2 regions of the Roseateles noduli genome follow, and region 2 is predicted to be linked to the other one. Evidence: predicted binding sites of a transcription regulator. Region 2 holds the regulator's gene; the other holds the start of a gene.
The links. The regulator FliA, encoded in region 2, starts transcription of late flagellar genes. The targets are predictions, from matches to a motif close to CTAAAGTTTNNNNNNNNNNNGCCGNTA.
Positions count from the first base shown of each region.

Region 1: a site for FliA is predicted at 12,432-12,458, ahead of ACQ4L4_RS08790 (FlxA-like family protein). Genes of this name have one in related genera too.

Region 1 covers NZ_CP192463.1:2,010,863-2,025,185, forward strand. The annotation lists gene ACQ4L4_RS08755 (two-component regulator propeller domain-containing protein) at 1-2,728, shown strand, start outside; gene ACQ4L4_RS08760 (efflux RND transporter permease subunit) at 2,897-6,130, opposite strand; gene ACQ4L4_RS08765 (efflux RND transporter periplasmic adaptor subunit) at 6,151-7,395, opposite strand; gene ACQ4L4_RS08770 (glycosyltransferase) at 7,806-8,900, shown strand; gene ACQ4L4_RS08775 (glucosamine inositolphosphorylceramide transferase family protein) at 8,893-9,822, shown strand; gene ACQ4L4_RS08780 (MFS transporter) at 9,899-11,353, opposite strand; gene ACQ4L4_RS08785 (inositol monophosphatase family protein) at 11,546-12,340, opposite strand; gene ACQ4L4_RS08790 (FlxA-like family protein) at 12,484-12,912, shown strand; gene ACQ4L4_RS08795 (response regulator) at 12,953-13,387, shown strand; gene ACQ4L4_RS08800 (alpha/beta hydrolase) at 13,530-14,323, shown strand, end outside.
Region 2 covers NZ_CP192463.1:3,356,100-3,364,289, reverse strand. The annotation lists gene flhA (flagellar biosynthesis protein FlhA) at 1-1,190, shown strand, start outside; gene flhF (flagellar biosynthesis protein FlhF) at 1,187-2,902, shown strand; gene ACQ4L4_RS14645 (MinD/ParA family ATP-binding protein) at 3,223-4,044, shown strand; gene ACQ4L4_RS14640 (RNA polymerase sigma factor FliA) at 4,066-4,779, shown strand; gene ACQ4L4_RS14635 (methyl-accepting chemotaxis protein) at 5,054-6,214, shown strand; gene ACQ4L4_RS14630 (hypothetical protein) at 6,235-6,489, shown strand; gene ACQ4L4_RS14625 (DUF4145 domain-containing protein) at 6,505-7,062, shown strand; gene ACQ4L4_RS14620 (DUF2779 domain-containing protein) at 7,396-7,836, opposite strand.

The DNA of each region.
Region 1 (14,323 bases), 1.3 Mb from region 2:
CGCCTTCGCCGCCGAACGCGACGGCACGCTCTGGGTCGCCACCGGTCGCGCGCTGCTGAAGCGCCAGCGCGACGCCTGGATCCCCGTCGGACCGGAATCCGGCTACGTCGACGCCAGCGGCCATCCCCCGCCGACGCTCAACGTCGCCGTGGACGGCAGCAACAACGTCTGGGTGGTCACCGACCGCGCCGTCTTCGTGAAGCCGGCGGGCGCCGTGCGCTTCAGCGTCGTCGATGTGCCGGCGCTCGGCCAGTCGCAGCTCGTGATCGGCGGCGGCCGCGCCTGGGCCAACGACATGTCGCCCGCCGTCCGGGGTCTGCGGCCTCTGCCGCTGCCCGGCGAGTCGACCGACGCCGCCGCGCCACCGGTCGCCGTGCCGAAGAGCTTCTTCATGCCCGCGTTCGACCGCAGCGGCAAGCTCTGGTTCGGCGCGAAGGACGGGCTCAATCGTCTGGCGATCGAGGGCGCGGCGGCCTCCGCGCCGGGGTCGCATCAGTACCTGGGCACCGACAAGGGCCTGTCCGGCGAACTCGTGACGCGCGTCTTCCAGGACCGCGACGGCGCGATCTGGGTCGGCACCAACGGCGGGCTGGACCGCTTCCGCGGCGCGGCGGTCGACCGCGTCGAGCTGCCCGACCGCAGCGCCAGCATCGCGATGACGGCCGATGCGCAGGGGCGCGTCTGGATCGCGTCCGGAAATTCCATCCAACGCCTGGACCCCGGTCAATCGACGCCGGAGAAGATCCCGACCGATCCTCGGATGGAAACCTTCACCGCCGTGTTCGTCGACAGCCGCCAGCGGCTCTGGGTCGGCGGCCGCACCGGGCTGTGGCGGCAGGAAGGGACCGGCTTCGTCCAGGTGCCCACGCCCGACGGGCAGCCGTGGACCGTCCCGGTCTTCGAGATCACCGAGGACACGAGCGGCGCGCTCTGGTTCAACGCGCATCGCTACGGATTGATGCGCTACGCCGATGGGCGCGTCACGAGGCTGTCCGGCAGCGAGGGGTTCCCGCTCAAGGGGCCCGACGCCATCGGCACGGACGATCGCGGCCGCGTCTGGATCGGCTACAACGACGGCAGCGTGCTGCGGCACGAGGCCGGCAAGACGACGGCGCTGTCGTCGGCCGACGGCTTGAAGGTCGGCGCGATCAAGGTCATCGCGCGGCAAGGATCTCACCTGTGGATCGGCGGCGAACGCGGCGTGCAACTCGCGTCCGAGGCCGGCATGCCGATGCTGCGCCTGAAGGACCCCGAAGCGCTGGACGGCGTCTCCGGCATCGTCGAGACACCCGATGGCGAGCTGTGGCTCAACGGCGCGAACGGAATCACGCGGCTGAGCGCCGATGACGTCCGCCGCGCGTTGATCGCGTCCGGCGACGGCGCCCGTCCGTCGGGACGCCGCTTCGATCTGATCGACGGACTCTCCGGCCGCGCCGAGCAGTCGTGGCCGCTGCGCACGGCCGCGCGCACACCGGATGGCGTGCTCTGGTTCTCGCTCAGCAATGGCGTGGTCCGCATCGATCCGGCCCGTCTGCCCCAAGGCGAGCCGGCCCCGCCGCCGGTCGAGGTGCAACGGCTCTTCGTGCACGGCGAGCCCGTGCCGGTCGGCAACAGCGGCAGCAGCGCCGACGGCAGCAGCGACGGGAGCGACGGGCACGGTGGCAACGGCCCGCAACGCCTGGCCGCCGGCACGCGGGACCTGGAGATCGCCTACACCGCCATCAGCCTTGCCCAGCCCGAACGCACGCGCTTCCGATATCGCCTGATCGGCCAGGACCGGGACTGGCAGGAGGCGGGCACGCGGCGCCGCGCGTTCTACACCAACCTCGGGCCTGGGGCCTACGACTTCCGCGTCGAGGCCTCGCAGGACGGCGGCCCGTGGAGCGCCGCGCCCGCGTCGCTGCGCTTCGAGATCGCGCCGACCCTGACCCAGAACGCATGGTTCCGCGCGGCGGCGGTGCTCGCGGGCTTCGGCGCGCTGGGGGGTCTGGCTGCGCTGCGCGGGCGTCAACGCCGTCTGCATGAACAGGATCGCCTCGCCGCCCGAGTGCAGGAGCGTGAGCGCATCGCGCGCGACCTGCACGACACGCTGCTGCAAGGCGTCTACGGCTTGATCCTGCGCTTCGAGGCCATCGCGCGCCGGCTGCCCGGCACGGAGCGCGCGGCCATGGAACGCGTGCTGACCGACGCCGATGCGCTGCTGGTCGAGGGCCGCGACCGGGTCACCGACCTGCGCCTGCCGCCGCCCGACGCCAATCTGCTCGAGCACACGCTGGAGGCGCTGGGGCGCGAGCTCTCGCACACGCACGGCGCCGCCTTCGCGCTGACGGTCGAGGGCACGCCGAGGCCCTTGGCGCCTGCGCTGTCCGCGTCGATCTGCCTGATCGCGCGCGAAGCGATCTTCAACGCGTTCCAGCACGCCCAGGCCGAGCGCATCGAGGTCACGCTCCGGTTCGACGACGCCAGCTTCGCGCTGTTCGTGCGGGACGACGGCGTCGGCGTGCCGGACGAGGTGCAGGACCGCGGCGGCCGGCCCGGCCACTGGGGCCTGTCCGGCATGCGGGAACGCGCGGAACTCGCCGGCATCGTCTACCGCCTCACGTCCCACGTCGGCGTGGGCACGGAGGTCGAGCTGCGCGCGGCCGCCGCGCAGGCATACGCCGCGTCCGGCGATGCCGCGTCGCGCGCGTCCGGCGACGCCTGGTGGCGGCGGCTGCGGCGCGGCTGAGCGGCTGAGCGGCTGAGCGGCTAAGCGGCTGAGCAGCTGAGCAGCTGAGCAGCTGGAAACGGAAAGGGCGCCTGGTCGAGGCGCCCTTCCCTTCACCGTCCGGTGATGCCGGCGCGTGGCGCCGACGTTCGTCGGTGGATCGACGATCAGTCGTCCATCAGTCCTCGATCAATCGTCGCCCGCACCCAGCACGGCCTCGTGGTGCGCGACGGGGCGACCGCGGTTGATCAGCCCGGCGATCAGCCACCACACGAAGATCAGCGTGGTGAGGAAACCGACGATCACCGCCAGCTCCACCAGCCGGTTGATCGCCATCGCGCCCACCTTGCCCCAGCCGTCGGCCGCCTTCGCCACGCGGGCGCGCTGCTTGTCGCGGAACATCTCGATGCTGTCGTAGAAGCTCGGCACCATCAGCAGCGTCAGGAAGGTCGACGTGATCGTGCCGCCGATGATCGCCACCGCCATCGGGCGGTAGAACTCGCCGCCTTCGCCGATGCCCACCGCCACCGGCAGCATGCCGGCGATCAGCGCGAAGGTCGTCATCAGGATCGGACGGAAGCGCTTGCGGCCCGCGTGCATCAGCGCCTCCTCGCGCGGCACGCCGGCGGCCTCCTCCTGGCGCGCCGCGTCCAGCAGCAGGATCGCGTTCTTCGCCACCAGACCGGCCAGCATGATGATCCCGATGAAGCTCATCAGGTTCAGCGTGCCCTTGGTCAGCAGCAACGCCACCACCACGCCGATCAGCGACAGCGGCAACGACAGCATCACGCCCATCGGCGCCGTGAAGCTGCCGAACTGCATCACCAGGATCAGGTACATCAGGCCGATGCCCGAGAACAGCGCGATGGCCATCGCGCTGAAGACCTCCTGCTGGTCCTTGGCCGCGCCCGCCAGCTCGATGCCGTAGCCGGGCGGGAAATTGATCGCCTTGGCCAGCTTCAGCGCGTCGCTGGTGACCTCGCCGGGCGAACGGCCGTGCGCGTTGGCCGACACCGCGATCATCCGCTTGCCGTCCGCGTGCTGGATCTTGGCCGGGCCCTTGCCCATCGTCACCGTCGCGATCTGCTCCAGCGGCACCATCACGCCGGCGCCGGTGACGGCGATCGGCAGGCGCTCGATGTTGCTGGCGTCGACGCGGTCCTCCGGCGCCAGCCGCACCGCCACGTCGCGCGTCTCGCTGCTCGGGTCGATCCAGTCGCCGACTTCCACGCCGGCGAAGGCCACCCGCAAGGAGTTGGCCGCATCGCCCACCGAGATCCCCAGCGTGTTGGCCAGGCCGCGGTTGAGCTCGATCTGCAGCTCGTTCTGCGGATCCTGCTCCGACAGGCCCACGTCCACCGCGCCCGGCACGCGGCGCAGCTTTTCCATGTAGTCGGTCGTGATCTCCATCAGCTTGCGCGAGTCCGCGCCGGAGAAACGGATCTGCACCGGCTTCTGCGCGCCGTTGTTCAGGTCGTCGAGCACGACGTACTCCGCCCCGACCAGCCGCGCCACCCGCGTGCGCAGGTCGGCGGCGATCTCCGCCGCGCTGCGCTTGCGCTGGGTGCTCTTGCCCAGGTCCACGTAGATGCGGCCGCCGCTGGCGTTGACGCTCTCATTGGTGGCCACCGTCTCGGGCATCTCGCGCGCCAGCGCGGACGCGGCACCCATCTTCAGCCGCGCGTACTCGAGGCTGGACGAGGCCGGCGTCCGGACCTCGATGGCGATGGTCCCGGAATCCGACGCCGGCAGGAAGCTCGTGCCGCCCAGCGTGACCTGCAGGAAGATCGCGAGGGCGAAGCTCAGGACCGCGAACACCGCCATCCAGCGGCGGTGATGCAGCGCCCAGGCGATCACGTGACCGTAGCCGTCGGCCTGGCGGTCGAACCACTCGTTGAACGCCTGCAGCTTCTTGGAGATGCCGGTCTTGGGCGCTTCGTGATGCCCCGGGGGATCGCCCCAGAACGCCGACAGCATCGGGTCCAGCGTGAACGAGATGAACAGCGACACCAGCACCGAGGCGACCACCGTCAGCCCGAACGGCCGGAACCATTCGCCCGACACGCCCGGCATGAAGGCCACCGGGATGAACACGGCCACGATGGAGAAGGTCGTCGCCGCGACGGCCAGGCCGATCTCCGCGGTGCCCTTCAGCGCGGCGGTGCGGCGGTCGGCGCCGCGCTCCATGTGGCGCACGATGTTCTCGCGCACCACGATCGCATCGTCGATCAGCACCCCGATCGCCAGCGACAGGCCCAGCAGGCTCATGAAGTTCAGCGTGAAGCCGCACAGCCAGACCGCGATGAAGGCCGCGATCACCGAGGTCGGCAGCGACAGCGCCGTGATCATCGTCGAGCGCCAGGAGTTCAGGAACACATAGACGACGAAGATCGTCAGGCCCGCGCCGAACACCAGCGCGTGGATCACGTTGTTCAGGCTGTCCTGCGCGTCCTGCCCGCCGTCCTGCACGACCTCGAGCTTGGTGCCCTTGGGCAGCGTCTTGTCGATCTCCTCGACCAGCTTGCGGACCTCCTTGGCCACGCTCACCGTCGAGGCGTCGCGCGAGCGCGTGACCATGATGCCGACGTTCGGATGACCGTTGCGCACCGACAGGCTGGTCTGCTCCGCGAAGCCGTCCTGCACCGTGGCCACCTGGCCCAGGCGGATCAGCTCGCTGCCGGAGCGCTTGACGACGATCTGGTTGAAGTCGGCCGGCGACTCGATGCGGCCCAGCAGCCGGATGCTCTGGTCCTCCAGTTGTCCGCGCACCTTGCCCACCGGCGCCGTCGTGTTCTGCATGCGCAGCGCGTTGACGACCTCGGTCACGGAGACGTTGAACTCGCGCAGCTTCTGCGCGTTCAGCAGTACCGACAACTCACGCTTGAGCGAGCCGTTCACCGTCACCGTCGCCGCGCCGGGGATGGCGCGGAAGCGGTCGGCGAACTGGTCCTCCGCCATCCGCGAGATCTCGGCATGCGACTGGCTGCTGGACGACAGCGCCAGCTGCATGATCGGCTGCGCCGACGGGTCGACGCGCTGCAGCACCGGCTCGCGCATTTCCGTCGGCAGCTTGTGGCGGACCGCGGCGATCGCGTTGCGGACCTCGTCGGCCGCCTCGATCATGTTCTTGTCGAAGTTGAAGAACAGCAGCAGCTGGGCCGATCCTTCGCCCGAGGTCGAGCGGACCTCGTTGACGCCGGAGATGCTCTGCAGCGACTTCTCGATGCGGTTGACGATCTCGCGCTCGGAGGTCTCCGGCGACGCGCCCGGATAGCTGATGCTGACCACCAGCAGCGGCAGGTCGACATCGGGCCGCTCGTTGACGCGCAGCTTGGACAGGGCCAGCAGGCCCAGGGCCATCAAGCCGATGATGATCACGATCATCGCGATCGGCTTCTTGACCGAGAAATTGGAGAGGAACATGGTTCAGGCTCCTGTGCGCATCACTGGGCCGACGCGGCCGAAGCCACCGGCAGCACCGGCAGCGGCGCGGCGGTGGCGCCCGACGTGGTCGATCCCGCGGCGGGGGCGCCGCCCGGGTTCGTCATGCCGGTCGCCGTCGTGGCGGTCCCGCTGGCGGAGACGGCCGTCCTGCCCAGCTCGACGCGCTGCCCGTCGAGCAGCGTGCTGGTCGGGCTGCGCAGGATGCGATCACCGGGCTTCACCCCGCTCGTGACCACGTACAGGCCCTGGCGGTCGTCCCGCGCGCCCAGGTTCACCGGGGTCTTCGCGACCTTGCCGCCCTCCACGCGCCAGACGAAGGACTTGTCGCCCTCCCGCACCAGCGCGCTGTCGGCCACCATCAACGCCGAGACGCTGTTGGTCTGCACGCGGCCTTCGGCGTAGAGGCCGGCCACGCCGGGCTGCTGCGCGCCGGCGAAGTCGACCAGCACCTCGACCTGACGGGTGTTGGCGTTGGCGGCCTGGGCGATGCGGCGCACCTTGCCCTGGAAGTCCACCTGCGGATAACCGTTGACGCGGAAGTAGACCGTCTGCGCCAGCTTGAGCTCGGACATCCGGTCGGCGGAGACCAGGCCCTCGAAGCGCATCGACGCCGGGTCCATCACCTTGATCAGTTCCTTGCCGATCTGCGCCGAGTCGCCCGGCGAGACCTTGCGGTCGCTGACGACGCCGTCGAACGGCGCGCGCACCTCGGTGCGCTGCTGCTGCTGGCGCGCCGTGGCCACGCGGGCGCGGGCGGCGACCAGGTCGCTCTGCGCGTTGTTGCGGCGGATCTCTGCGTCTTCCATCGCCTGGATGGAACTCATGCCCTGCGCCTGCAGCGTCTTCAGGCGCTGATATTGGCGCTCGGCCTGCTCGAAGCTCTGCGAGGACGCACGGGCGGACTCGTCGGCGGACTGGACCGTGTCGCGGATGGCCGTGTCGTCCAGGCGCACCAGCAGGTCGCCGCGCTTCACGCGCTCGCCGTTCTCCTTGTAGACCTGCAGCACGATGGCCTGCAGCTCGGCGCGCAGGTCGGCACGGCGTTCCGGCTGGATCGAGCCGGTGATCACCGGGCCGCTGGCATAGGCGCTCACGCCCAGGGTCTGGACGTCCTCGGGCGAGACCAGCAGGCTCGGCGCGCTGGCTGCCTCGGCCGCGGGCGACGCCTTCTTGTCGGGAGAGGACTTGCCGCAACCGGCGAGCAGGGACGCAACGACAAGGGCAATCAGCGACAGACGCAGCATGAAGCGGGCTCCGGGGAACGTGGCAGTTGGCGTAAAGAGTTGTCCTTCGTGCGAAAGCCGCAAAAAGGCGCGCTAGCTTAACTTCAATGACCCTGCATGCAGGTGGTCACGCCTTGCAGTTCATCCCAGGGAAACAGCGCTTCGTCGCGCCGACGCCCGCGGGTCCGCCACTGCCGGTTTGGTTACGTGGCGTTTCATCCCGCTCCGCACCACTCAGACCCGTCAACGCCAGCGCACGCCCCACTTTGGAGCCGAGTGTTTGCCTCGCGTCAACACCGGACGGTGAATTGCGCACACCGTTGCCGATGGCTCACCGTACACCCCACGATCTCGGGGGAAATCCCGCTCTATTGCTGAATGTTAAGAAATAGACTCCAAACGTTATTTATCTCTTTTGCCGATTCGACGTCATGCGCGCACTTTCCATCGTCCATGTGGTCTTCTCGTCCCGCATCGCCGGCGGCGAGCATCATTGCGTCGACCTGGCCAACGCCCAGGCCGCGCTGGGCCACACGGTCCACGTGATCGGGCCGGCGGGATCCGCGGTGCGTCACGCGCTGGACCAGCGCGTGAGCTACCACGGCCTGCACCTGCCCTTGCTGCGTGGCGCGCGCGTGCGCCGCCTGGCTGCGAAGCTGGGCGCGGACGTGGTCCACGGCCACCTCGGCCCCGCCTGCAAGGCGGTGGCGGCGGCCAGACACAGCGCGCGGGTCGGCACGCTGCATGTCGGGTACAAGACGCATCACCATGCGCGGATGGACGCGCTGGTGTGCGTCAATTCGGCGCAGGTCGGTCACCTGAAGGCATTCGACGGCATGCATCGCGTCATCTACAACTGGGCCCCGGAACGCGCGCCCGGCTCCTGCGCCGCGAAGGCGCCGTCGGGCTCGCTGCGCCTGGAACTCGGCATCCCCGCCGCCGCGCCGGTGATCGGCTGTGTCGGCAGGCTGCACGCGGCCAAGGGCATGCACACGCTGATCCAGGCCTTCCAGCAGCACGCGCCGGCGAATGCCCACCTGGTGCTGATCGGCGAAGGCCCGCAGCGCGCGGAGCTCGAGGCGCTGCGCGGCGACGACAAGCGCATCCACCTGCTCGGATTCCGCTGGAACGTCGACGAGCTGCTCGGCGAGATGGACCTGTACGTGTCCTCGTCGCGCGAGGAGCAGTTCCCGCTGGCCATCCTCGAAGCCATGCGCGCCCGTCTGCCGATCGTGGCGACCGCCACGCTGGGCGCGCGCGAGATGCTGGACCCGGCGCAATCGGCCATCGTGGCGATCGACGACGCGCCGGCGATGGGCCAGGCGATCGCCGCCGCGCTCGCGCAACGGCAGCGCGACCACCGTCGCCCGATCGACTACGACATGCAGCGCTACGACCGCTCGACCGCCGTGCGGGCCACGCTGGGGCTCTACCACGACGTGCTGGCGCGCCAGGGCGCCCGGGAGAACCAGGAGAACCAGCAGAAGGACCTGACCGGCCTGAGCGTGGAAGACGTTCGTGGTTAAGCGTCCGAAGTCGGACTTCTGGACCGTCGGCGTCGTTCCCGAACGCATCGATCTGCTCAGCCCGGCGCGCCTGCGCGAATTGCGCGACCAGATCGTCTGGATGCCCGAGGCCGGCGACTGGCGCTATTACGCCGATCCCTTCGCCTTGCGCGACGGCGACGCGCTGCATGTGTTCGTCGAGAACTTCGATTACCGCACCAAGCGCGCCGACCTGCAGCGTCTCACGCTGGATCTGAGCAACGGCGCCTGGAGCGCGCCCAAGCCGGTGCTGCAGACGCCCTTCCACCTGTCCTACCCGTTCGTGTTCGAACACGAGGGGCAGGTGTGGATGGTCCCCGAATCGAGCCAGGCCGAGGAAGTGGCGCTCTACCGCGCGGTGGACGGCACCGAGCGCTGGGAACGGTGGGAGCGGGTCTGCGCGTTGCTGCCGGGCGTGCGCGCGGTCGACGCCTCGCTGCTGCGGCACGACGGCGTCTGGTGGATGTTCTATGCGGTCATCGGCCCGGACAAGCGTGACCAGCGCGAGCTGCACGTCGCCCATGCCGAGTCGCTGCAAGGCCCGTGGACCCCGCATCGCGCGAATCCGGTGAGGTGCGCGCATGACGGCGCGCGGCCCGCCGGCACGCCCTTCGTAGGCGCGGACGGTCTTGTGACGCTGCCGGTCCAGGACAGCCGCAACGGCTACGGCGGGGCGACGCGCTGGGTGCGCTTCAACCGTCTGACGCCGGACGCCGTCGAGGTCCAGGCGCTGCCGGCGACCTTCACCGGCGACCTCGCGCATCGCGACTTCGCCAGCGGCCTGCACACGATGTCCGCCTGCGGCGACGTCACGCTGATCGACGTGAAGCGCATCGACCGCTCCCGCCATCGCCAGTGGCTGGACTGGAAGCGCCGCGTGCGGCGCTGGTTCGGCAAGCGCTGACGCGTCGCATCGGCGCGGCGTTGCGCGGCCCTCCTCCTCTGCCTCTGCGGCAACTGGGAAAGGGCGCCGTCGCGCGTCAGACGCGTGCAGCCCGCGAATCGTCGTCGTGAGGATGATCCATCGACGGCGCGATGTCCTCCAGCGGCTTGCGCTCCGCGTCGACGCCGAAGCGCAGCGCGAGCAGCCCCGCCACGATCACCAGCGCGGCGCCGATGCCGTAGCCGTTCGCGACGTTGCCGCGGTCGCCGCTCTCCACCAGCCATCCGAACAGCAGCGGTGCGACGAAGCCGCCCGCGCCGGTGCCCACGGCGTAGAAGATCGCAATGGCCATCGCGCGCATCTCGAGCGGGAAGACCTCGCTGACCGTGAGATAGGCGGAGCTGGCCGCCGCTGACGCGAAGAAGAACACCGCCGACCAGCACAACGCCTGAGAGCGCGCATCGAGCATGTCCGCGACGAAGGCGATGCCGGTGGCCGCGAGGCCCACGCCGGCCAGTCCGTAGGTCAGCGCGATCATGCGGCGGCGGCCGACCCGGTCGAAGAGCGGTCCCAGCAACAACGGACCCAGCACGTTGCCGAGCGCGAACGGAAAGATGTAGAGCGCCACCCGATGGTCGGCGACGCCGTAGAAGCGCGTGAGCACCAGCGCGTAGCTGAAGAAGATCGCGTTGTAGAAAAAGGCCTGCGCCAGCATCAGCGACAAGGCCACGCCGCTGCGGACGCGGTAGCGGCGCAGCAGCACCTGCAGCACCTCGCGCATCGTGGGCACGGCGCGGCGGTGCTCGCTCCGATCCGCCGGCAGCGGCGGCAGCGGCGGCAGCGGCCCGTGCTGGGCGGCGACCTCGGCCTCGATGGCGTCGATGATCCGACCGGCCTCCTCGCCCCGGCCATGGCGCAGCAGCCAGCGCGGGCTCTCGGGCACGTGGCGGCGCACCAGCACCATGCCGACCGCCAGCAGCGCGCCCATCGCGAAGCCCACGCGCCAGCCCTGCACCGGGCCGAGCACGTCCGGATGCAACAGCAGCAGGCTGGAGGAGGCGCCCAGCGCCGCGCCGATCCAGAAGCTGCCGTTGATGGCGAGGTTCACCCGGCCGCGCACGCGGGCGGGCACGAGCTCGTCGATCGCGGAGTTGATGGCGGCGTACTCGCCGCCGATGCCCAGGCCGGTGACGAAGCGGCACAGCGCGAAGAAAGTGAAGTCGGTGGAGAACGCCGTCGCCAGCGTGGCCACGGCGTAGATGGCGAGCGTCGCGAGGAACAGCCGCTTGCGGCCGAGCCGGTCCGACATCCGGCCGAAGACCAGTGCGCCGACGATCGCGCCGGCGAGGTACAGCGAGCCGGACCAGCCGACCTGGACCGCGCTCAGGCCAAGGGTGTCAGGTCTTTCCAGCACGGCGCCGACGGAGCCGACCAGGGTGACTTCAAGCCCGTCGAGCACCCACGCCACACCCAGCGCGAGCACCACGCGCCAGTGCCAGCGCGACCAGGGCAGCCGGTCAAGCCGGCGTGCGATATCAAGGGAGGGGGTCATCGACGCCAGATGCGGCAATCGGCGTTCCAAACCGGAGCCGCCGCTCCTGACCGCCCCAATCAGCGGAAGCGCCGCGACCCTCAGTCAGCGCATGCCAGCGAGGCCGAAGTCAACGAGCGCGCCTGGGGCCGGAAGGGTGCTTGGGGGTCCTGGAGGGATCCCCCATGCACCCTGGAGCGCCCGCGCCTGGCCTCACGAAGTCATCTTCCAAGCTGCCGCGGCCTCTTCCCACACATCGGGGCTGCGAGCCACAAGCAACCCCGGCAGCCGGTCGCCAGCGCGATAGGGCGTGCCGTCCAGCCGCGCCGCAAAGCCGCCGGCTTCCGTGATGAAGAGCGTGCCTGGCGCATGGTCCCAGGCGAGCTTGCGCCAATACAGCGTCGCGTCGAAGGCGCCTTCGGCGAGTGCGGGGTACTCCGCGCCGGCGCAGTTGAGTCCGGGCAGGATCTCGACGCCCTGCCAGGTCGCGACGCGGTCCTGGTGTTCCTGCGGAAGGAAGCGCGTCTTGACGACCGCCCGCTTCAGCCCCGGGCCCGGCGCCGTGCGCAGCCGTTCCGTCTCCCGCCAGGCGCCCTGCCCGCGCCGGGCGTGATGCAGCACGCCCGAGATCGGATCCAGCATCCAGGCCCCGACGGTCACGCCGTCTTCCAGCAGCGCCACCATCGACGACAGCGGTTCGCGCCCCGAGATGAAGTTGAAGGTCCCGTCCAGCGGATCGACCAGCCACACGGCGCCCTCGTCGAGCTGGTCGAGCAGCTCCGGCGTCTCCGCGCATTGCTCTTCGCCGACGACGCGCGAGCCGGGCACCAGGGCGCGCAGTTCGGGGGTGAGGAAGGCCTCGACATCACGATCGACGGTCGTGACCCACTCGCCGGGGGCCTTCTCCATCACCTCCTCGTCCGCCAGGTGGCGGAAACGCGGCGCGATCCAGGTGGCGGCGGCGTGGCGCAGCAGTGCGGCGACGGGGTCAGGCGTTGTCGAGGTCATCCGACGATGCTACCCGCAGTGCCATGCCCCTGACGCGAGCCTCGATGCCGGCCCGGGACGGCCGCACCACGCACGCGCTCGCCCCGGCCCCCTCAAGACCCGGCCCCGAGGGCCGATATCGGAGCATCGCCCGGGAATCCATCATGCACGTCGCCATCCCCTCCGCCTCCTCGGCATCGACTTCGTCCGGGCCCTCCGCCGCGGCCTCCGGCACCGGCTCCGACGCGCAGATCGCACGTCTGCAATCGCAGCTCAAGCAGTTGCAGAAGCAGATGAAGGACCTTGCCTCGGACTCGACGATGGACGCCCAGGCGAAAGACAAACGTCAGAAGCTGCTGCAATCCCAGATGCAGATGGTGATGGACCAGATCGCCCAGATCCAGAAACAGGCAGCGGAGGCCGCGCAGGCGAAGGCAGCGGAGCGATCCGGCCAGAGCGCCGCGCCCCAGGCCTCAACGCAGGCTCAGGCCCCGGACCGGGAGCAGGACCGGAAGCAGGACGCGGATGAGGCCGGCGCGAAGCGTTCTCGCGCTCAGGCGTCGCTGGGCGCCTTCCTCGACGAATACGCCTGAGCCTCCTCACGCTAGGATTCCACCCCTGAAGGGGTTCCACATGGTCACGACGATCAAACGCGAAGAGTTCTGTTTCCTGGTGGTCGACGATTTCTCGACCATGCGCCGCATCATCTCCGGGCTGCTCCGCGAGCTGGGCTTCAAGAAGATCCTCGAGGCCGAGGACGGCAAGGCCGCGCTGCGCCAGCTCGAGCTCTGCGCCGAGTCCGGCGAGCCGGTCCACTTCGTCCTCAGCGACGTGAACATGCCGGTGATGAACGGCTTCCAGCTCCTCGAGGCCTTGCGCGCCAAGCCGGAGTCCGATCCGCTGCGCAAGGTGCCGGTCCTGCTGGTCACCGCCGAAGGCCGCAAGGAAGACATCATCCGCGCCGCCCAGCTCGGCGCGACCGGCTACATCGTCAAGCCCTTCAACAAGGACACGGTCGGCGACAAGATCCACCTGACGCTGAAGAACCGGAACATCCTGGTCGACTGAGGCACGCGAGGGCCTGGCGCGCGAAACGCGCCAGACGCGCCAGACGCCCGTAACGCACGTAACGCACGTAACGGCTTCCAGGGAGCGTCCCGCCGCCACGCCGCGAGACACTCGCGACCCTTCGTTGCTCCCGCTCCCTCGCATGACCGACCGCAGGCAAGTCCTCGCCGCGGCGCTGGGTTCGCTGCTGATGCCGACCACCCGGTCCATCGCCGCGCCCTCGCTGCCGGATGCCACCGGGCCTTACGCCCTGCCCGGCACCTTCGTCCATCCGCTGCCCGATCCGGCCACCGGCCGCCGCTACGAGGTCTGGATCGACCTGCCGCCGAATGCGCCTCCGAACACCGGTCCCCGACCGGCCGTGTTCGTGACCGACGCGCCCTATGCCTTCCCGCTCGTGCGGGCCCTGCGCAACCGCGTGGGTCAGCAGGGTCGCAACCTGGCCGACTTCGCGGTCGTCGGGTTGGCGGGGCCCGCGGATGAATCCGCCGTGGAAATGCGCTCGCGCGACTACACCCCCAGCGATCCCCGCACGCGGCCTGGCCGCCCCGCCGATCGCCATGGCGCGCCGCGCTACGGCGAAGGGGCGGCCTACCTCCAGTACCTGGCCGAGGTCGCGGTGCCGGCGATCTCCGCGCGCTACCAGCTCGACCCGGCCCGCCGCGTGCTGCTCGGGCATTCCTACGGCGCGCTGTTCGCGGCGCAGGTCCTGTTCGCCAGGCCGGCGCTGTTCAGCCACTACATCCTCGGCAGTCCGTCGTTCTGGTTCGATCGTCACCTGATGTTCGAGCGGGAAGCGGCCTACGCGAAGCAGCACACCGACCTGCCGGCCCGCGTCTTCCAGTACGTCGGCGGCTACGAGGCCGTCGCGCCGGGACCGCGCTTCAACAAGGAGAGCGACCTCGTCGCCGACATGCGCCGCTTCGAGACACAGCT
Region 2 (8,190 bases):
TGATCCCGGGCATGCCGCACCTGGTCTTCATGATCATTGCCGGCGCCCTGGGCTACCTGGCCTACTGGCTGCGCACCACGGAGCAGGCCACGAAGGCCGCCGAATCCCGCAAGGCCGCCGCTCCGGTGCCCGGCGCGCCGAACCCGGATGCCGAAGCCTCCTGGGACGACGTCGTCGCGGTGGACACGCTGGGCCTGGAAGTCGGCTACCGCCTGATCACGCTGGTCGACAAGACCCGCGAAGGCGACCTGCTGAGCCGCATCAAGGGCGTGCGCCGCAAGTTCGCGCAGGACATCGGTTTCCTGCCCCCGTCGGTGCACATCCGGGACAACCTGGAACTGCGCCCCAGCCAGTACCGCGTGACCTTGCGCGGCGCGGTGATCGGGGAAGCGGAGGCCTACCCGGGCATGTGGCTGGCGATCAACCCCGGTCACGCCACGCAGAAGCTGATCGGGACGCCCACGACGGATCCCGCCTTCGGACTCCCGGCGGTCTGGGTCGAGGAGCGGCAACGGGATATGGCGCAAATGGCGGGCTTTACCGTCGTTGATTGCGCGACCGTGGTGGCCACGCATCTTTCACACTTGCTGCAAGTTCACGCGGCCCGGTTGTTGGGCCGGGTGGAAACCCAGCAGCTGGTGGATCACCTCACCAAGCAAGCGCCCCAACTCATCGAAGACGTGATTCCCAAGATGGTCAATGTCGCCGCCCTGCAACGAGTCCTCCAGTTCCTGCTGGAAGAGGGCGTGCATATCCGCGACATGCGTTCCATCGTGGAAAGCCTGGCCGAAAACGCCGGGCAGACGACCGATCCCGCCGAGCTGGCCCGTCGCATCCGCATCCACATCGCTCCGGCGATCGTGCAGCAGATCTACGGACCGGCCAAGGAGCTCGACGTCATCGCCCTCGACCCCGAGCTGGAACGTCTGGTCTCGCAGGCCCTGCACTCGCCTCACGGCGCGGCGCTGGATCCCGGCGTGGCCGACACGCTTGCAAGAAGTGCCGCGCAGACCGCGCAGTCCCAAGAGGATCGCGGTTTGCCCGCCTGCCTGCTGGTGCCCGACCTGATTCGCGCTCCCCTGGCCCGTCTGCTCAAGCGCGCTGCGCCGCGGCTGAAGGTGCTGGGACACAGCGAGATTCCTGAAACGCACACGATCCGCATCGGCTCCATCATCGGAGGCACGGCATGAACGTCAAACGCTTTACCGCCCGCAATTCCCGCGAAGCCATGGCCCTGGTCCGCCAGGCCTTCGGCGACGAAGCGGTCGTGCTCTCGAACAAGCCTTGCCCCGAAGGGGTGGAGGTGCTGGCGATGGCGCCGGAAGGCATGTCGCAGATCGAGCGCGTCGCCGCCTCGACGCCGCGTGCCGCAGCTGCTGCGCCCCGCGCCGCCGCGCCGCGTCAGCCGGCTGCCCAACCGCAGCGCCAGCAGCAACGGGAAGACGTGCCACCGCGTCAGGCGCTCAAGCAGCGTCTGTCCGCGTCGCCGGCCCCGCAGCGCGCGGAGCCCGGTTTCGGTGGCTCCGGAGCCTCGGTGGGCGAGGACGTCAACGCGATGGCCATGAGCACGCTGTCCTTCCAGGACTACGTCCGGGAGCGCATGCTCAAGCGCCGCTCGGCGGAGATGAACGGCCTGCCCGATCCGATGATGGACGAGCCGGCGCCCGCCTTTTCGCAGTCGCAAATGAATGAATCGGTCGCCTCGATGGCCGCGCAGCGCGACCAGCGCGCGCGTTCCGCGATGCAGACCCTGGGCGCCCGTCGTGTCGACGAGCGTGCCTACGACTCCGCGCCGGCCCCCGCGCCGCGCGTCGTGCCCCCGGTGCTGCGCGACGAGATCCGCGTGCAGCAGCAGTCCCTGCAGGACCTGGGCGGCATCGGCCACGGCTTCGGCGGCATGGGCAACCATCCGCTGAACGACATGCCGGCGTCCTCGCGTCGCGAGCAGGAGATGATGACCGAGCTCCGCGCGATGAAGGGCATGATCGAAGAGCGCTTCGGCGCGCTGGCCTTCATGGAGAAGCTGCAGCGCCAGCCGGCGAAGGCCCGCCTGACGCAGAAGCTGCTGGATGCCGGTTTCTCGCCGGCCCTGGTGCGCAAGCTGGTCGAAGGCCTGCCGGCGCAGACGACCGAGGAAGCCGATTCCCACGCGTGGGCCGCCAACGTGCTGTCGCGCAACGTGCAGACCGCCGAGCAGCAACCGGCCCTGGAAGATCAAGGCGGCGTGTTCGCGATGATCGGCTCGACCGGCGTCGGCAAGACGACGACGACGGCCAAGATCGCCGCGGCCTTCGCCACCAAGTACGGCGCGAGCCAGCTCGGCCTGATCACGCTGGATGCCTATCGGGTCGGCGCCCACGAGCAACTGCGCGCCTATGGCCGCATCCTGGGCGTGCCGGTGCACACGGCGCATGACCGCGCCTCGCTGGAAGACCTGCTGGACCTGCTGTCGTCCAAGAAAATGGTGCTGATCGACACGGCCGGCACGGCCCAGCGCGACAGCCGGACCGCCGAGCTGCTGGAGATGCTGGCGCACAAGAGCATCAAGCGCATCCTGGTCGTCAACGCCGCCCAGCAGGGCGAGACGATCGAGGACGTGGTCGGTGCCTGGCGCGGCGCGGAAGCGCAAGGCGTCATCCTGTCCAAGCTGGACGAAGCGGTGAAGCTGGCCCCGGCGCTGGACACCGTGATCCGTCACAAGCTGCGCGTCCTGGGCGTCACCAACGGCCAACGCGTGCCGGAAGACTGGCATCGCCTGTCGTCGCAGGCCCTGGTGCAGCGCGCGCTGCGCAGCCACGGCCAGGCGGCCTGGCGCGTGGATGCTTCCGACGTCAACCTGATCTTCACCGCCGGCACGATGGCCGGATCGGCGGGCGCATCCTCGCCGATGGGGATGAACTGACCAAGGGCTGACCGCTCGGCCGGAGGGGCTTCCGGGGGACGGGAGTTGCCAAACCCGGTCACAAGTTCTAGAAAGGGGGAAGGGCTCGGGCTCTTCCCCCTTTTTCCGTTGCGGCGGGGGACGACTCGACGTCGTTGTGTGAGAGGTCCACGAGGTGAGGGTGCCAGGAGAGAAAAGCGGGGTGTTTCCCCCTTTCAATTCCCGGTCAAGGAGTGGCCCCCGGGGCGAAACTTCCGGTAACGGCTCCAGCAATGGCCGGTTCCTTTCGAGAGGGACATGGTGGCTGGAGCGGAAACACGCAAGAGACACAGAGCAGCCCAATGCGCGACTTCAGCAATGCTCCCAAGGACCAGGCCGACGGCCTGCGCCGTCTGTTCGCCACGGCGCGCGTGCGCGTGGTGCCGGTGGTGAGCAATCCGCATGTGGTGGGAAGCGGCGCGCTGCTGGAAGGCATGTGCGCGGCGTTCGGCGAACTCGGCCTGCACACGCTGGTCGTGGACGCGGGCGAGCAGGCCGCGGCGCCGTCGGACCTCGCGGCGGTGGACCTCGCGGCCTGCGTGGAGCCGCTGTCGGCCAAGGTGTCCTTCCTCACCGCGCGCGGACTGCCGCTGCGCTACATCAATGCCAACGGTTCGGCCGCCCAGTTCCTGGAAGCGGTGACCGACGCGGCGCCGTTCGCGGACGTCGTCCTGCTGCATGCCAGCGCCGCGGAACTGAGCCGCGTGCTGGTGTCGCGCGAGGTGCGTCCGGTGCTGCTGGCCGACACCGACGTGCAGAGCGTGACCTACGCCTACGCCGGCATGAAATGGCTGACGCAGCGCGCGGGCCTGATGGTCTACAGCCTGCTGCTGGCCTGCAACCCGCAGCTGCGCCTGGCGGAGCGGATCGCCCAGCAGCTCTCGAGCTGCGGCGACGGTTTCCTCGGCGCGGTGCTGCGCGAGTGGGCCTGCATGGATCCCCGCCAGCCGGTCTCCGCGCCCCTGACGCACGAGCTGCGTCACATGGCGCGCGAGCTGCTGCTGGCCTCGGTACCGGGTGCGGCGCTCGACAGCGCCGCTGATGCGATGCCGCTGCGTCCGCGGCCGATGTGGCAGCCCAAGGCTGGCCGCGCCCCGCAAGGCGTGACCCTCGCTGCGCATTGACGCCGGATTGGAGACGAGACGATGTACACCGCCAAGGGTCAACTCGACAACAACTCGCTGATCCGCCAGTACAGCCCGCTGGTGCGCCGTCTGGCGCATCAGATGATCGCGAAACTGCCGGCCAACGTCGAACTGGACGACCTGATCCAGGTCGGCCTGATCGGCCTGACGGACGCACTGTCGCGCTTCGACACGGCGCAGGGCGTGCAGTTCGAGACCTTCGCGACGCAGCGCATCCGCGGCGCGATGCTCGATGAACTGCGCGGCAGCGACTGGATGAGCCGCGGCAACCGCCGCCAGCAGCGCTCGATCGAGAGCGCGGTGCACAAGCTCGAGCAGAAGCTCGGCCGCCCGCCGCAGGAGTCCGAGATCGCCGTCGAGATGGGCATCTCGCTGACCGAGTACCAGGAGATGCTGGGCAAGGTGCGCGGGACGCAGCTGGTCTATCTGGAGGACATCTCCGGGGACGACGACAGCGACGATTACCTCGACCGTCACGTCAGCAACGAATCGGCGGATCCGATGTCGATGCTGCGCGACCGCCGCATGCGCGAGGCGCTGGTGGAGGCGATCAAGAACCTGCCGGAGCGCGAGGCCTACGTCATGTCCATGTACTACGAACATGACATGAACCTGAAAGAGATCGCCGCGGTGCTGAAAGTGACTGAATCGCGGGTTTGCCAACTACACAGTCAAGCGATTGCCCGATTGCGCGTGAAGCTGCGCGACTGGTAAAACGAGCCGCACAGCGGCCGCAGTTCTTGTGGTCCATAAACCATGAGGGGAGCGACCGATGTGGGACTCATGGCGCAGGCGCGCCGGGAAGGTGGCGCCAGATGCGTCGGTGGGGGGAGCCGACATCGGCTTTCGCGAGCCGGCGATGCAAGGCAACACGGCGAAGGTCGTCCGGGAGCTCTCCTCCGGCGTTTCCAAACTGGGCCGTGACGCGGCCGAAGTCCGCGGGCTGCTGGAGGACACGCAGAAGGTCGTGACCTCGCAGGCGCAGGCGATGCAGGCGCTGGGCTCGGAGCTGCAGCAGGTCCGGCATGCGCAGGACGGCATCAATCAATCGACGAACCAGACGCGCGAGGCGGTGGGGCGCGCGCGCACGGCCTTGTCGGGCGTGGGCGACGAGGTGGGCGGGATCGTGGCGACGCTGCGGCAGGTGTCCGGGGCGGCGTCCGAGATCACGAAGATCGCGTTGCAGACGCGGCTGGTGGCGTTCAACGCATCGGTGGAAGCCAAGCGCGCCGGCGAGGCGGGTCGCGGCTTCGGCGTGGTGGCGGATGCGGTGAAGGACCTGGCGGCGCAGGTGGAGGCGTCGTCGAAGGCCATCATGGGCACGGTGGGGACGCTGGATGCGCGCATCGGGACCTTCAGCCGGGAGTTGAGGGCGGACGGCTCGGGAGGAGCCGGCGAGAGCAAGATCCTGCAGGCGTTCGCGGATGTGGAGGTCGACGTCGACCTCATCGCGAAATCGGCGCAGGAGAGCCAGGCGACGACGCATCAGCTGGCGGAACGCTCGGGAGAGCTCGGGGTGGAGATCCAGCAGGCGATGCGCAAGCTGGAGTCGGCGTTCGCGTGCAGCGACCGGTTCCTGCGGCTGTCCGAGCAGATGATCGAGCAGATCGCGTCGAGCGGCATCGAGGTCGAGGACTCGCCGTACATCCAGGCGGTACAGACCGCGTCGGCGGAGATCGCGGGCTTGCTCGAACGCGCGGTGAAGGAGAAGCGGATCGATGCGTCGTCGCTCTTCGACGAGCAGTACCAGCCGATCGCGGGGACCGACCCGCAGCAGTTCACGACGAGATTCACGCAGATCGCGGATCAGCTGTTCCCGGAGGTCCAGGAGCGGATGCTGAAGTTCTCGGACAAGGTGGTGTTCTGCATCGCGGTGGACCGCAACGGGTACGTGGCGACGCATAACAAGCGGTACTGCCAGCCCCAGCGAGCGGGCGACGTGGCTTGGAATACAGCCAATAGCCGCTACCGCAGGATCTTCAACGACCGGACAGGGCTGGCTTCAGCCCGGAATCAACGACCGTTCCTTCTGCAAACCTATCGCCGGGATATGGGCGGTGGGAACTTCGTGCTGCTCAAGGAGGCTTCGGCGCCCGTCACCGTTGCTGGGAGGCATTGGGGCGGTTTGCGTCTAGCGTTCAATTTCTAGTTTTTAACAGGGAGGACGTCATGGAGAGATATGCCAACAATAATGGTGACTCTGCAGTGGTTGCTTTTGAGATTGGGCAAGGTTCCATCAAAGTCCGGTTTCAAGATGGAATGATTTATCTGTATACCACTGCGTCCACTAGTGCAGTTAATATTGCTGAAATGCAGCGACTGGCACGTGCGGGGGAGTGGGTTAAATTCGTATATCGGTCGAATTGTGAAGAAGGGATATGCCTGGAAAGGGCGATAATTGCGGAGCGCAATTATTGCGGCTGACAGTCGAGGGATTTGATGACAAATTGGCACAACCTGAGTTCGCTCAAGGCGAAAAAGTTTCAATGTGGATTCTGTGCTAGTTTGGTGGCAAGCGAGCGAGGCTATAGTGAAGGCTTTGGTTCGTACATCTTTATCTGCCCGCACTGTCAATTGCCAACATATTTTGATACGCACGGTCTACAAGTTCCGGGCGTGTCACCGGGGAATGAGGTCCAACATCTTCCTACTGACCTAGCCTCATCTTATAAAGAAGCTAGAGCGTGCGTGGCTGCGGGAGCTTTCACTGCATCCGTTCTGATCAGTAGAAAGATGTTGATGAACATTGCAGTTGAGCAAGGGGCAACGGCGGGCGGTTCATTTGTTTCTTACGTCGAGTATTTGGCGTCTGGCGGCTTCATTCCGCCCAACGGACGCCAATGGGTCGATCACATCAGGAAGAAGGGCAACGAAGCGACACATGAGATTGCATTAATGTCGCGCGGCGATGCGGAGGAGTTGATCTTATTCTTAGAGATGCTTCTTAAGTTCATCTATGAATTCCCCGCAAAAATCCCTCAGGTAACCAAGCCATGAATTTTCTCCGAGGAGGGGCTGCGTCACTTGTCTTGGGGGTGGCGACTAGAGATTTGAGTCGCATACATTGAAAATTCAGCAGGAATCGGTAATCGACTTTGCCGACCGATGTTGGCATCATGCGAAGCAGATGCTCAAAACATCGTATTTCCGACGAGTGCTGTTGCACAATGTTTTCGTCCCGCTTCTGCGGGCGAGATGGATCTGTCCGTGAGGAGGATCGCACGTTGGAAATCCGTGTTTTGACATCTCGCCCACCCTCCGCATTCAATTGCTCAGGTGGTCGTCCCTCAACTGCCGTTTAGTTAAGGACTTCCATGCGCACTACTCGCTTCATCCACGACGTCGCTGACAGCAATTTCCGTCTCTCGGAATTTGTCGCCCTCGAACATATCGAGTTGGATCCCGGTCCCGGCGCACGCTCGGTTCCACGCGACCGGTGTCATGGATGACATGGTGTGAGAACTGGAAGGCGGTGACCTCGTACGGCCGATGGTTCTTGACGAACGGAATCGCCACCGCGCTGGTCTCAAAGTCGATGCAGTGCAGCGGGTACTTCCAGTCGGCCCGGGCCGCCAGGTAGCCATCTTTGTTGAAGAAGTACGTGCCGCCGCCTGGCCATGCCGGCTGGCACGAGTACCACTGACGGTGTTTCGCAGTCATCCCGGACATGCCAGGCTCTTCTCCGTCAAAGCCCAAGTCTTCGAGGGAGACGTCCTTCGCCTTCAACACACCCTGCGCGATTAGCTTGTCCTTTCCCCGGAAGTTCCACAAGTCCAGGACGGATCCGACGCCGAAGTCCTTCTCAGTCCATTTGAAGGCCTCCGACCAGCATTCGTGAAAGCCGCTCTTGGGCTCACCCGGAGCGGGCCAACTGGGCGTTTTAAACTGACACCCGCTGCAGGTGGAGGAGGGCGTCGGAGGCAACCCCCGCCATATCGCCGTCGAGCTCCTTCACGATGTCGCCAGCTTCTTCGCCGTGATCGAGATCGCAGCCGTGGAAGACCACAGTCGCCAGCTGAAGAACTCGATCGAGGCGGGCTGACGGTGTCGGGTTTCAGACCTCCCCTCTCATCTCCAGACCACCAAAAGAAAAACGAGTGCCCACGCGGAAGCGTGTGGCACTCG